DNA from 4 places in the Bradyrhizobium commune genome. Region 2 is predicted to be linked to each of the others. Evidence: predicted binding sites of a transcription regulator. Region 2 holds the regulator's gene; each other region holds the start of a gene.
The links. Region 2 encodes PhoB, which activates phosphate uptake and scavenging genes when phosphate is short. Its sites were predicted from a motif close to TGTCATNNANCTGTCAT; they were not measured.
Positions count from the first base shown of each region.

Region 1: IC761_RS08330 (phospholipase C) is a predicted target of PhoB. The motif match lies at 1,368-1,384, and genes of this name have one in related genera.
Region 3: IC761_RS14685 (OprO/OprP family phosphate-selective porin) is a predicted target of PhoB. The motif match lies at 1,311-1,327, and genes of this name have one in related genera.
Region 4: pstS (phosphate ABC transporter substrate-binding protein PstS) is a predicted target of PhoB. The motif match lies at 1,556-1,572, and genes of this name have one in related genera.

Region 1 covers NZ_CP061379.1:1,764,983-1,768,481, forward strand. The annotation lists gene IC761_RS08320 (efflux RND transporter periplasmic adaptor subunit) at 1-8, opposite strand, end outside; gene IC761_RS08325 (transporter substrate-binding domain-containing protein) at 233-1,024, shown strand; gene IC761_RS08330 (phospholipase C) at 1,443-3,152, shown strand; gene IC761_RS08335 (cytochrome-c peroxidase) at 3,169-3,499, shown strand, end outside.
Region 2 covers NZ_CP061379.1:7,353,827-7,357,325, reverse strand. The annotation lists gene pstA (phosphate ABC transporter permease PstA) at 1-34, shown strand, start outside; gene pstB (phosphate ABC transporter ATP-binding protein PstB) at 31-852, shown strand; gene phoU (phosphate signaling complex protein PhoU) at 864-1,580, shown strand; gene phoB (phosphate regulon transcriptional regulator PhoB) at 1,595-2,302, shown strand; gene IC761_RS34540 (GcrA family cell cycle regulator) at 2,616-3,125, opposite strand.
Region 3 covers NZ_CP061379.1:3,089,421-3,092,919, reverse strand. The annotation lists gene IC761_RS14690 (DegQ family serine endoprotease) at 1-1,074, opposite strand, end outside; gene IC761_RS14685 (OprO/OprP family phosphate-selective porin) at 1,391-3,016, shown strand; gene IC761_RS14680 (winged helix-turn-helix transcriptional regulator) at 3,058-3,435, opposite strand.
Region 4 covers NZ_CP061379.1:2,843,643-2,847,141, forward strand. The annotation lists gene IC761_RS13375 (adenylate/guanylate cyclase domain-containing protein) at 1-70, shown strand, start outside; gene IC761_RS13380 (hypothetical protein) at 213-422, shown strand; gene pstS (phosphate ABC transporter substrate-binding protein PstS) at 466-1,491, opposite strand; gene IC761_RS13390 (GntR family transcriptional regulator) at 1,639-2,370, shown strand; gene IC761_RS13395 (MFS transporter) at 2,417-3,499, shown strand, end outside.

The sequences.
Region 1 (3,499 bases), 2.0 Mb from region 2:
CAGGTCATTCGACGGTCCCCGGTGGCAATGTGTCGGTGCGGCAGGCTAGCAACAAATCTCTGGCCGTGAAACACCATAGCCATGGCAGACATGGCCCCTGCACCGCAAACCGCCGCCATGGCCTTTGACAGTTTTGCCATGACAAAGCGCTTTCACCGAGCGCATGATCGACCACAATTGTGTCAAAGGCCGTGTGACGGAAATGAGCGGTCGGAAGAAGAGGTTGGGCGACATGCCAGCGCGTCTTTGGTCGATCCTTGCCGGGCTTATTCTTGCCGCGACAATTGCCATGCCTGCGCTCGCAGATGGCCTGAAAGACGAGATCGCGCCGACCGGCAAGCTCCGCGTTGCGATTGCAATCAGCCCGGCGGGCGGTGCGTTCTGGTCCACCAAGACGGAGGCCGGCTATGCCGGAGTCCCGGTCGATCTCGGCAAGGAGATGGCCGCGAGACTTGGTGTTGCCGTCGAATATGTCGTGTACCAGAATTCGGGCCAGATCACCGAGGCGGCCGGCAAGAACGCCTGGGACGTCACCTTCGTGCCCAAGGATCCCGAGCGCGAGAGCAAAATGCTGTTCGGCCCGATCTATGAGGTGAACGACGCCACCTATATCGTGAAGCCCGGCTCGAGCGTGACCAATTTTGTCACACTCGACCGGCCAGGCATCAAGGTTGCGGCCGTCAACAACACCACGACGATGCGCGGCGCGATCGCGCATCTGAAGAACGCAAAGGTCGCCGGTTACGAGAGCTATGACGAGATAGTTGGTCTATTGCAGAGCGGCGAGATCGATGCCTTTGCGCTCTCGCGCGACAAGCTCGACAGGATCGCGCTGAAGATTCCGGGCACGCGCGTGCTGGATGAGACGTTCAAGAAGACCGTCACCGCCGTCGCCGTGCCGCTCGGCCACGCCCAGGCGCAGGCCTTCGTCACCAAATTCATGAAGGATGCGATGACCAACGGCACCTTGCGCAAGGCCTATGACAATAATGGGTTGAAGGGTTCGCCGATCCGGACGGAGTAGGTTCGAGTGTCCTCGATGGGGTTTCGAAGGTTTGGTCATCCGCGAATATCATGACGCGTTAGAGGCCGTCGGCGGCAGCGTGCGTTGCGCGGCGTTCCCGGTGACGGTCATCGGCTGCGACTTTATCCCGACCGGTGGCGAGCGATCGCCGATCAATTCCTGGCCTCGCTCGACCGACAACATTGATCGGCGACGAAGTTGCCAAGCCAACCATTGAGGTTGCGACGGAATTTGATGCAGCGTGGCATGCGCGCATCCTGACAGGAGACCTGCCCTGTCGCGGGGGATCTGCTCGCAAAGAGTTCCTTCCGGGCAACCGCGCAAAGTGTCGCTTGCGCCAAACTGACACAGACCTGTCACCGGCCGTGTTTAGAATGTTTCTGCTCAAAAACATTCTTACTTCCTTCCGGGGCGTCAAATGAAAACCAAATTTCTGACGACGGCTGCGATTTTCGCGGCCGCGACGACACTTGCGTGCGCCATTCCGGTGCTCGCCAGCGATTTTGACCGCGATCATGATCGCGATCATCGCCATCCGCACGACATTCATACGGAAACGCCGATCAAGCATCTTGTTGTCATTTTCAACGAGAACCGCTCGTTCGACCATTATTTCGGAACCTATCCGAACGCAGGCAACCCGTCGGGCTCGATCCCCTTCGTGCCGAAACCGCATACGCCGAAGGTCAACAACCTCGTCACCGCCAATGTGCTGACGAACAACCCGAACAACAATGCGGCCAACGGCGCCGGCGCGACCGATCCGTTCCGCCTCGACCGTACCCAGGCCAACACGAAGTCGCAGAACCACGCCTACACGCCCGAGCAGCAGGCCGTCGACAACGGCAAGGATGACCTGTTCCCGAAATATACCGGCCGCGGCACCACCGGCAGCACCGGCGCCTTCGGCACCACCGGCCAGGTCATGGGCTATTTCGACGGCAACACCGTCACGGCGTTCTGGAACTACGCCCAGCACTTCGCCATGAGCGACAACAACTGGACCGACACGTTCGGTCCGTCGACGCCCGGCATGCTCGAGGTGGTCTCCGGCCAGACCAACGGCGCGCAGAACGTCCTCGGCACCTCGACCCAGACCGTTCCCGACACCCAGGGCGGCCTGACCCTGATCGGCGACACCGATCCGGGCAACGACGCCTGCTCGACCACGAATCCGGTGTTTGCGACGCTCCTGATGCAGGGCAAGAATATCGGCGACCTGCTCAATGCCGAGCACATCAGCTGGGGTGGCTTCATGGGCGGCTTCGACCTGACGCTCACGAATACCAACGGCACCACGGGCTGCGGGCGCACCACCTTCTCGACCGTCGTCGGTGCGGCCACTGCGGACTACATCCCGCACCACGCCTGGTTCCAATACTACAAGTCGACCGCCAACTGGACCCATGCGCGGCCGAGCTCGGTGCAAGCGATCGGCCACACCCATGACCTCAATGGCAAGGTCGATCCGGCCAACCACAATTACGACCTCGAGGATTTCTACGCTGTGATGAAGGCCGGTCATCTCCCGGCGGTCTCCTACATCAAGATGCCGGCCTACCAGGACGGTCATGCCGGCTACTCCGACCCGCTCGACGAGCAGTTCGGCAATGTCGATCTGATCAACGCTCTCCAGAAGCTGCCCGAGTGGCGCGAGACCGCCGTCATCATCACCTATGACGACTCCGACGGTTGGTACGACCACCAGTACATCGCTCCGAAGAGCGCCTCGTACGATCCGACCGCCGATCAGGTCAACGGTCCCGGCAAGTGCGGCCTTGGTGCGACCCAGCAGCCGGCGCCGAAGGGTCTGAACGGTCAGCCGGTGAACGGCCGCTGCGGTCCGGGCACCCGCGTTCCCTTCATCGTCATCTCGCCCTACGCCAAGACGAACTTCGTCAGCCACACCTACATCTCGCAGGCGTCGGTGGTGCGGTTCATCGAGGACAACTGGCTGCATGGCCAGCGTCTGGGCGGTGGCTCGTTCGATGCTACGGCCGGATCGATCATGGACATGTTCGACTTCGATCAGGACCACAGCCACGACTTCCGTACCGACGCGCTGTTCCTCGATCCGAGCACCGGTGTGGTCATGGTCAGCCCGCCGGACGACCATCATCATCACTAGTCCTACAGGACGTCATATGCACAGCCGCGCTTTGTGGCTCCTCGGCGCCGGCCTGCTCTCGCTGGCCGGCGCTGTCTTTGCGGTCGAGACGCAGGGACTGGCCGAGGCGAACTCGATTGGCCTCAATCCGAACCCCGTTCATCTCTATCGCCCGCCGGTCGAGCCGCTCTCGGCCATGGCGCAGCTCGGCAAGGAAATTTTCTACGACGTGTCGCTGTCGTCCTCCGGTGCGCTGTCATGTGGCTCTTGTCACAGCCCGGAACACGCCTATGGGCCGCCCAATGACGGACCGGTGATGCTCGGCGGCGCCGACCTGTCGCGCCAAGGCGCGCGCGCCGTTCCGTCGC
Region 2 (3,499 bases):
GCGCATCCTTGGCGCCGAAAGGACCGCAAAATGAGTGATCTTTCCGTATCGATGAGCGCGTCCGGTGGACTGCCCCAGGCCCCCACGCTGCCCGAAGCCCCCGCCAAGGTGACGGTGCGCAACCTCAACTTCTATTACGGCGAGCACCATGCGCTGAAGAACATCAACCTGGTGCTCGGCGCCAACCGTGTCACGGCGTTCATCGGGCCTTCCGGCTGCGGCAAGTCGACCCTGCTGCGCATCTTCAACCGGATGTACGACCTCTATCCGGGCCAGCGCGTCACCGGCCAGCTCATGCTGGACCAGACCAACGTCCTCGACCCCAAGCTCGACCTCAATCTGCTGCGCGCGCGCGTCGGCATGGTGTTCCAGAAGCCGACGCCGTTCCCGATGACGATCTACGAGAACATCGCCTTCGGCATCCGTCTCTACGAGAAGATCTCGAAGTCCGAGATGGACGACCGCGTCGAGAAGGCGCTGCGCGGCGGCGCGCTGTGGAACGAGGTCAAGGACAAGTTGAATGCGAGCGGCCTGTCGCTCTCCGGCGGCCAGCAGCAGCGCCTCTGCATCGCCCGTACCGTCGCGGTGCGGCCCGAGGTGATCCTGTTCGACGAGCCCTGCTCGGCGCTCGATCCGATCTCGACCGCCAAGGTCGAGGAGCTGATCCAGGAATTGAGCGAGAACTACACCATCGCGATCGTCACCCACAACATGCAGCAGGCGGCGCGCGTCTCCGACAAGACCGCGTTCATGTATCTCGGCGAGCTGATCGAGTTCGACGACACCAGCAAGATCTTCACGTCGCCGACCGACCGGCGCACGCAGGATTACATCACCGGCCGGTTCGGCTGAGGAGACAGGACATGGGTTCGGAACATACCGCAAAAGCCTTCGACTCCGACCTTCAGGAGCTGACCCGGCTGGTCGCCGAGATGGGCGGCCTCGCCGAGCGCATGATCGTCGATTCCGTCGACGCGCTGATCCGGCGCGACGTCGCGCTCGGCCAGCGCGTGGTCGCAACCGACGTCGAGATCGACGCGCTCCAGAAGAAGATCGAGGAACGCGCCGTGCTCACCATCGCCCGCCGCCAGCCGATGGCGGTCGATTTGCGCGAGATCGTCGGCGCCATGCGGGTTGCGACCGATCTCGAGCGGATCGGCGACCTCGCCAAGAACATGGGCAAGCGCGTCGCGGCGCTGGAGACCGATTTTCATCCGCTGAAGCTGTTCCGCGGCCTCGAGCACATGACCGATCTCGTGCAGCAGCAGGTCAAGTCGGTGCTGGACGCCTATGCCGCGCACGATCTGCCGGCGGCGATGGCGGTGTGGAAGGGCGACGAGGAAGTCGACGCCATCTGCACCTCGCTGTTCCGCGAGCTCCTCACCTACATGATGGAGGATCCGCGCAATATCTCGTTCTGCATTCACCTGATGTTCTGCGCCAAGAACATCGAGCGGATCGGCGACCATGCCACCAACATCGCCGAGACGGTGTTCTACATGATCGAAGGTCAGGCCATCACCGACAAGCGGCCGAAGGGCGACATGACGACCTTCGCCGCGCCGGTCCCGAATACGTAAGGAGCGACGACCCCATGGGCGCACGCATTATGGTGGTTGAAGACGAGGAAGCTCTGACCGAGCTTCTGCGTTACAACCTCGAAGGCGACGGCTATGACGTCGAGACGGTGATGCGCGGCGACGACGCCGACACCCGTCTCAAGGAGCACATCCCCGATCTGATCGTGCTCGACTGGATGCTGCCGGGTCTCTCCGGCATCGAGCTGTGCCGACGGCTGCGCGCCCGGTCCGACACCAAGCAGCTGCCGATCATCATGCTGACCGCACGCGGCGAGGAGAGCGAGCGGGTTCGCGGGCTCGCGACCGGCGCCGACGACTACATCGTCAAGCCGTTCTCGGTCCCCGAGCTTTTGGCCCGCGTGAAAGGCCTGCTGCGGCGCGCAAGCCCCGAGCGGCTCGCCACGGTGCTCGCTTTCGGCGACATCGAGCTCGACCGTGAAAAGCGCCGCGTGGCGCGCTCGGGCCGGCCGATCGATCTTGGCCCGACCGAATATCGCCTGCTCGAGTTCTTCCTGGAGCATCCCGGTCGCGTGTTCTCGCGCGAGCAGCTGCTCGACAGCGTCTGGGGCCGCGACATCTATATCGACGAGCGCACCGTCGACGTGCATATCGGCCGCCTGCGCAAGCTGCTCAATCTCGGCCGCGAGCAGGACCCGATCCGCACCGTCCGCGGCGCCGGCTATGCGCTGGATGATCGGTTCGCGAAGGCCGAGCAGACGTAAGCCGACCTGAAGCGCGATGAGATTGGGATGAATCGTCATCGCGCTTTAGGTTGTTGTTCGAGCATGATCTTTTCGGAAAACCGCTGCGCACTTTTCCGGATCATGCTTTAGCGAGCTGCCGCTACAAAATCGGTGCCGTCCCGGCGAAGGCCGGGACCCATAACCCCAGGGCGTAGTTGTTGCGCGAAGAGGGTAACTCCGAGTCTCCTTAACCACATCTGCCGGTGGTTATGGGTCCCGGCCTTCGCCGGGACGACAGCGGAGTTTGTTGAGCCGTTATCACGACGGCTCCTAAACTTGACTCAGATCTATCTCAGCGCGGCGGCTTCGCGGGCGCCCGCCGCCGATCCGCGGCCGGTTGATACGCCACCCGCGAATGCTGGGCGCAATAGGGCAGGCCGGAGAGCGCCTTGCCGCCGCAGAAGAAGAAATCCGGGCTCGAGGGATCGCCGACCGGCCAGTGGCAGGTCGCCTCGTTCAGCTCCAGCAGCGACAGCCGCTGGCTCATCGGCACCACGTTGTCGTAGGTGACCGGTTCGGCCTCGACCTCGATCTCGAAGGCCTGCGCCAAGGCGGTGTTGCCGCGCGCAATGGGACGGCTCACCCGCATCATATGCTGCGCGGGACGCGCCTTGCGCGGCCGGGGAGCCGCCGACGACGGGCTCTTGGCACGGCCGGACAGGCCGAGCCGGTGCACCTTGCCGATCACGGCGTTACGGGTCACATTGCCGAGCTCGGCCGCGATCTGGCTGGCCGAAAGTCCTGCTTCCCAGAGCTTTTTCAACTGCTCGACGCGATCGTCGGACCAGGTCAAAACCGTCATTGCACCCTTTCCTTCGTCGCGCGCCAGCCATCCTGGGGCGGCACGACGAATGCCTAAGCCTCGAAAAACCCATGCCGCCAGAATCCCTTAAGGCTCGCCGGGCACAACAATGCGCCCGAACGTTTACGCCGGTACATGAGGACTTTTGGGATCAGAACTGCCGCACGAGATGTCGTATCTGACAAGCCAAACGCTACAATATGGCGTGACTCGCGCGCAAGAGTCCGCCGACTCGCTTCCACATGTTCCGTGGCGAAAACTCCGCAAATTCGCCACCGCAAGACTACGGATTCAGCGTTTCGCGAGGCTGTCCGGTGGCATTGACACCCGTGGCGCCAAGCATAAGATAGTGACGCGTGCCGCCCTTAAAAGGC
Region 3 (3,499 bases), 3.4 Mb from region 2:
CACGGTCAGCTTCGCCGGCTTGCCGCCGCGCTGCACGTCGATCTGCGCCGTGCCGCCGAGCGGACGCGTGGCGAACCGATAATCGAAGGCGTTAGGGTCGTCGACGGTCTGGCCATCGATGCCGGTGATGAGGTCGGAGGATTTCAAGCCCGCCTTCGCCGCGGGGCCGTTCGGCACGACACTTGCGACCAGCGCGCCGGTCGGCGAGCGCAGGCCGAGGCTTTCGGCGATCTCGGGCGTCACGGCTTGCAACTTGGCGCCGAGCCACGGCCGCTTCACTGCCTTGCCGCCGCTCTTGGCGGAGGCGACGACGACGCGCACCATGTTGGCGGGAATCGCAAAGCCGATGCCCTGCGAGCCGCCGGAGCGCGAATAGATCGCGGTGTTGATACCGGCAAGCTTGCCGGTCATGTCGACCAGCGCGCCGCCGGAATTGCCGGGATTGATCGCAGCGTCGGTCTGGATGAAGAACTGGTAGTCGGTGATGCCAACCTGTGTGCGCGCGAGCGCCGAGATGATGCCGTGGGTCACGGTCTGGCCGACACCGAAGGGATTGCCGATCGCCATCACGACGTCGCCCACCATCAGCTCGTCAGAATTGGTGAATTCGAGAGCCGGAAACTTCTCTTTCGTGTCCTTGAGGCGCAACACCGCAAGATCGCTGCGCGGATCCTTCAGCACGATCTCGGCCTCGAACTCGCGCTTGTCCGACAGCGACACCTTGACCTGGTCGGCGCCTTCGATGACGTGGACGTTGGTGACCACGAGGCCGGACGCATCGATGATCACACCCGAACCGAGCGAGCGCTGCACCTGCTCCTGTTGCTGGCCCGGAACGCCAAAGAAGCGGCGGAAGATCGGATCGTCCAGCAGCGGGTTGCGATTCTGCACCACTTTCGCCGCGTAGACATTCACGACCGCCGGCTGCACCCGCTGCACGATCGGAGCATAAGAGAGCCGCAGCTCGGCTGGCGACGAGGGCACGCGCCGGTCCTGCGCCGAGGCCGGATCGAGGTGGCCCGAAAAGCCTACGCAAAGTGCAGTGATGACGGCCGTACAGATCGATCGAAACATTCCTACCTCTTGGAAAAGACGACGGAATATAGGCGCGTTCGCCACCCAATAGAAGGGCGCGAGATGGCAATATTCGGCCTCTCCCCGGTGTGACCGGCATGCAAGCCCGGCGTGCAAAATGACAATCCGGCCGGCGCCGCTCATTGGCATGACGCGCATCATCTTGCATGCTGCCTGATGGCGGATTCGGCTGCGGCGAATTTACATCAGGTGGAACCGCAGCAGCCGTGGCGCGCCGTCGCGGGACAGTCATCGATCGTTCTTAGGCTCTCCCGTTGCGACTTGGGGAAGTTGGTCTAACCGATGGAGTGGTGACGTGAGCAGGACAAGAATTGCAGCCACGGCGATTGGTCTCGCCGGCGTGCTGGCGGCCTCGCAGGCGCAGGCACAATCAGCCAGCAGCAGCGAGCAGGAGATCGCACTCCTGAAGCAGCAGCTGAAGATGCTTGAGCAGAAACTGGACAAGCTACAGAGTCAAACCGCCGCGAACACGGTGGCGACCGCGAAGGCCAAAGCCGAAGCAAAGGCTGAAGCACGCTCCGAAGCGAAGGCCGTCGTCGCCAATGCCAATGCGGCGATCCCAATGAAGAGCCCGCCGCCTGCATCCGGCGTTGTGGTGACGATGCCGAACAACCGGCCGACCATCTGCACGGCGGACGGAGCCAACTGCGTCGCGATCACGAGCCGCGTGCACTGGGACGTCGGCGGCTACGACTACCGTCCCAACACCGCGGGAACGGTGCCGCAGAAACTCGACAGCGGCGAGAACGTCCGCCGCGCGCGCATCGGTGTCGTCGGTAAATTCCTCGAGGACTGGAATTTCGCGCTGATCTACGATTTCGGCGGTACGGCTGATGGCTTCGGCGGCACCGTGGGCTCCTCTACGACTCCCCCCACCGTCGGACTGCTGCCCGGGGGCGGCACGTCCGGCATCGAGAACGCGTTCGTGAGCTATACCGGACTGAAGCCTTTTGGCGGCAAGATGGCCATCGAAGCCGGCGTCATGGACCTCGCCTGGACCATGGATGAGTCCACGAGCTCCAACGACATCGCCTTCATGGAACGTGCCTCGGTCGGCGTGGTTGCGCAAAACATCGCCGCCGGCGACTTCCGTTCTGCTGCCGGCGCCCGCTGGTACAACGACGTGTTCTACGCCGGCGCCTACGCGACGGGCCCAACCACGGGTGCCATTCACTCGGCGTCAAGCGCCGTACCTGCCGGCACCAGCGAGCAATACGGCGCGACCGCCCGCGTTGCAGGCCAGGTCGTCAGCGGCAACGACTATTCGGTGCATCTCGGCGCCGACGCGCAGTGGCTGATCCAGCCGCCACGCAATCTGGTCGCGAACACGCAAACCCTTACGCTCAGCGACCGGCCCGAACTGCGCATCGACCCGACGACACTGATCTCGACCGGTGCGATTGCAAATGTCTCGGGCGCGCAGGTGTATGGTGTGGAAGCCGCAGGCACCTATGGACCGCTCTGGGTCCAGGGCGAATACTACTGGTTCAACATCGATCGCAATGCCAATACCGCCGTGGTACCGATCGGCACGTCGAGCCTGAAATTCCAGGGCGGTTACGCGCAGGCGGCCTACGTCCTGACCGGTGAATCCCGCAAGTACAATCCGGGCAACGCCGCCTATGGCGGCGTCAAGCCGGTGCATCCGTTCTCGCTCGAAGGTGGCGGCTGGGGTGCCTGGGAAGTCGCGGGCCGCGTGAGTCAGATGGATCTCAACGATCAGCTCGCGACCGCCGCCGGCATCGCCGGCGGCCGCCAGACGGTCTACACGCTCGCGCTCAACTGGTACGTCAACGGCAACGTCCGCTTCATGCTCGACTACCTGCATGGCAATATCTCCAAGCAGGCCTCGCCAGTCTCGGCGGCGGATACGGGCTCGAGGTTCGACGCGGTCGCGATGCGCACGCAGTTCGCGTTCTGATGCGATCTCTTCCGGGGGCGGCATCGTCCGCTCCCGGACATCTACGCCGCGCGTTTCGGCGTTCTCACGACCACCGGCTCGGGCGCGCAGGACAGCCGCTCCTGATGGCCCTCGCCCCAGGCTTTCAGGATATCGATCACCGGACGCAGGCTCTCGCCGAGTTCGGACAGCGTATATTCGACGCGCGGCGGCACTTCAGCATAGACCTTGCGGACGACGAGCTTGTCGTCCTCGAGCGCGCGCAGCTGCTTGGTCAACATGCGCTGTGTGATCCCGGGCATTCTCCGGCGCAATTCACCGAAGCGCTGGGTGCCGCTTTGCAGATGATAGAGGATTACGCCCTTCCACTTGCCGTCGATCAGGTCGAGTGCCGCCTCGACCGCGCACCCGGGTCGACGGGCAAAATTCTTCCGTTTCATCGGATTTTTCCCAATAGTATCCAAACGGGGACTAGTTCCCCGAATTTACAGTACTTGCCAAATG
Region 4 (3,499 bases), 3.1 Mb from region 2:
CGCGGTGGCGCTCGGCGAGGTCACGGTCCGTGGCTACGAGCAGCCGGTCGCGGTGTTTCAATTGGGGTAGCGCCTTCACGTGTGAGTCGCGTTTCGTTGAAGCGGATCGCGTTCCGTTGAAGGCGCGTGATGAAATATTGCTGCTAGATTTCCGGTCCTGCACTCTGGATGCCGACATGTCTCGGCTTCCGATTGTCACACGGAGAAAGCCAATGACCCGATCGACCCTTGTTGCGGCCGCCCTGATCGCCGCCGCGCTCTATCAAACCCAGGCCGCATCCGCACGCGACGTCACGCCGCGGCGCGCCGCAACCCAGGCGACCGCAGACTGCGTCAGGGCGCCGGCAGAGGGCGCGTATGCCTCTGCGCCCTACAAGCAGCCGCCTTGCCTGCCGAACACGGCGTACTCGTACGCCAACTGACGATCGCGACAGAGTCGGGTTGGCGAAGACGGCCAGCCCGGCGCTAGCCCTTCCAGTCAGTGAAGCGCGTTTTCCAATAGTCCTTGATCTTCTGCACGACCTCCGCCGGTAGCGACACGTATTCGAGCGCTGCCGCCTGTTCCCCGCCGTTGTCGAGGGCCCATTTGAAGAAATCCATCGCGACGGCCGCACGGTCGGGCGCCTTGGCCTGCTTGTGCATCACGATGAACACCGTCGCGGTGATGGGGTAGGCGTGCTCACCGGTCGAATTGGTCAAGACGAGAGAAAAATCCTTGGCGCTGTCCCAGTTCGCGGTCGAGGCGGCCTCCCTGAAACTGCTCGCATTCGGAAAGCTGTAGTTCCCGGCAGCGTTCTCGACGAGGCCGAAAGCAATCTTGTCCTTCATCTGCATCGCATAGGAATACTCGACATATCCGATCGATCCCGGTGTCAGTCCGACCAGCGAGGCGACACCTTCATTGCCCTTGCCGCCGACGCCGATCGGCCACTGCACGGTCGTGCCGTCTCCGGCCGCCTCTTTCCATTTGGAGCTGACCTTCGAGAGATAGTTGGTCCAGTTGAATGTCGTTCCCGATCCTTCGACGCGATGAACGACCGTAATGGGCAGATGCGGCAAATTGAATCTGGGATTGAGTTGCCGGATCACCGGCTCATCCCAGAATCTGATGTTGCCGAGAAAGATCTCGGCGAGCGCGGCCCCGGTGAAACGCAAATCGCCGGGCTTGATCCCGTCGATGTTCACCACCGGCACGACGCCGCCGATGACCAGGGGGAATTGCGCCATCCCGGCTCTGTCGAGATCCTTCGACGAGAGCGGCATGTCGCTGGCGGCGAAGTCGACCAGCTCCATTTTCGCCTGGGTGATCCCGACCCCCGAACCGACCGGCTGATAGAGGATCTTGTTGCCGGTCTTGGCTTCGTACGCCGCCGACCATTTCGTGATGAGGGGATAGACGAAGGTCGAGCCGGCGCCGCTGGTTTCGGCGGCCCGCGCCTGCGCATGGAAAGCCAGAACGGCAAAACCGAGCGCCATCATCGATTTCAGCATGATTTGCCCTCACGCCAGAGCCAGATATGAGCGCCATCGGGTATCACATGCCGCAGACGGCGCCGTGACGCCTCGATGACACGCGCTGAGGCTCCGGTATCAGGGTAGCGCTTGACTCGCATTTCATCTAGTCATCTATATGACTATATGAATCCAGCCCTGCGCGACGACCGCCTGCCACGTTACCAGCGCCTGCGCGACGACCTCGCCGCGCGGATCAACCGCAATGAATGGCGGCCGGGCGAGCCGATCCCGTCGGAAGCCGAGCTCGGTGCGCATTACGGCGTCGCGATCGGCACCGTGCGCAAGGCGATCGACCAGCTCGTCAGCGACAATGTTCTGGAGCGGCAGCAGGGCCGTGGCACGTTCGTGCGGCGCGCGCGCTTCAACTCCTCGCTGTTTCGTTTCTTCCGCTTCCAGTCCGAGAGCGGCGAGCGGCGCGTGCCGAAGAGCCGCATCATCCGGCGCAGAAGCGTGGCCGCGAATTCGGCCGTCGCATCCGCACTGCGCATTCCCGCGGGCGAGCCCGTGATTAGCCTGTCGCGCCTGCGCCTGATCGATGACGTGCCGCTGCTGGCCGAAGAGATCTGGCTCCAGCAGTCGCGCTTCGCGGAGATACTCGAGATCGACACCGCTGAATTCGGCGACTTGCTGTATCCGCTCTACGAGGAGCGCTGCGGCGAGGTCGTGGTCTCGGCCGAGGAAATTTTGACGGTCGAGGCCGCCAACGAAATGCAGGCGCGGCTGTTGCGGCTCGAAGCTCACGCACCGCTGATCGTGATCGAGCGGCTTGCGCTCGATCTGGAGCGGCGACCGATCGAATGGCGACGGTCGCGCGGGCCGGCGGACCGCTTCCGGTACCACGCCGAGATCCGGTGACGGCGGACTTCAACAACTTCAATCAATAACGAATTCAGGGGGAACAATGTCGAACTGGTACAGTGAAAGCTCGCCGCTGGAGCGGCGCACGTTCTGGGCAAGCTTTGGCGGCTGGGCGCTGGATGCGCTCGACGTCCAGATGTTCGGCCTCGCTATCCCCGCGCTGATCGCGGCGTTCCACATCAGCAAGGCCGATGCCGGCCTGCTCGGATCGGTCACGCTGTTCTTCGGCGCGTTCGGCGGCTGGCTCGGCGGCGCGCTCGGCGATCGTTACGGCCGCGTCAAGGCGCTCCAGATCACGGTGGCAACCTTCGCGCTCGCGACCTTCGCCAGTGCGTTTGCGATGAGCTACACCCAGCTTCTGGTGCTCAAGGCGATCCAGGGCCTCGGCTTCGGTGCGGAATGGGCCTGCGGCGCGGTGCTGATGGCCGAGATCATCCGTCCCGAGCATCGCGGCAAGGCGCTCGGCTCGGTGCAGAGCGCCTGGGCCGTCGGCTGGGGCGCGGCCGTGCTGCTGTCAGCGCTGATCTTCACCTATGCGCCGGCCGATATCGCCTGGCGTCTTTTGTTTGCGATTGGATTGTTGCCCGCGCTTCTCATCATCTTCATCCGCCGCGGCCTGAAAGAGCCGCCGCGCGCCGTTGCCAAGGACGCAGAGCCGCCGCTTTTTGCCACGCTCGCAGGCATTTTCCACCCCGACGTGCTGCGCTCGACCCTGGTTGGTGGCCTCTTTGGCATCGGCGCCCACGGCGGCTACGCCGCGCTGACGACGTTCCTGCCGACTTACCTGCGCGAGGTGCGGCATCTCTCCGTGCTCGGCTCCAGTGGCTATCTCGCCGTCATCATCGTCGCCTTCTTCTGCGGCTGTGTCGCGAGCGGCATCATCAGCGACCGCATCGGTCGCCGCGCCAATGTCGCGTTGTTTGCCAGTGCCTGCATCGTCACCGTGCTGGTCTATATCTTCGCGCCGCTGACCGATGGCCAGATGCTGGTGCTCGGTTTTCCGCTTGGCTTCTTCTCCGCCGGAATCCCTGCGAGCATGGCGGCGCTGTTCAGCGAGCTCTATCCGGCTGGCGTGCGCGGCACCGGCGTCGGCTTCTGCTACAATTTCGGCCGCATCGTCTCCGCG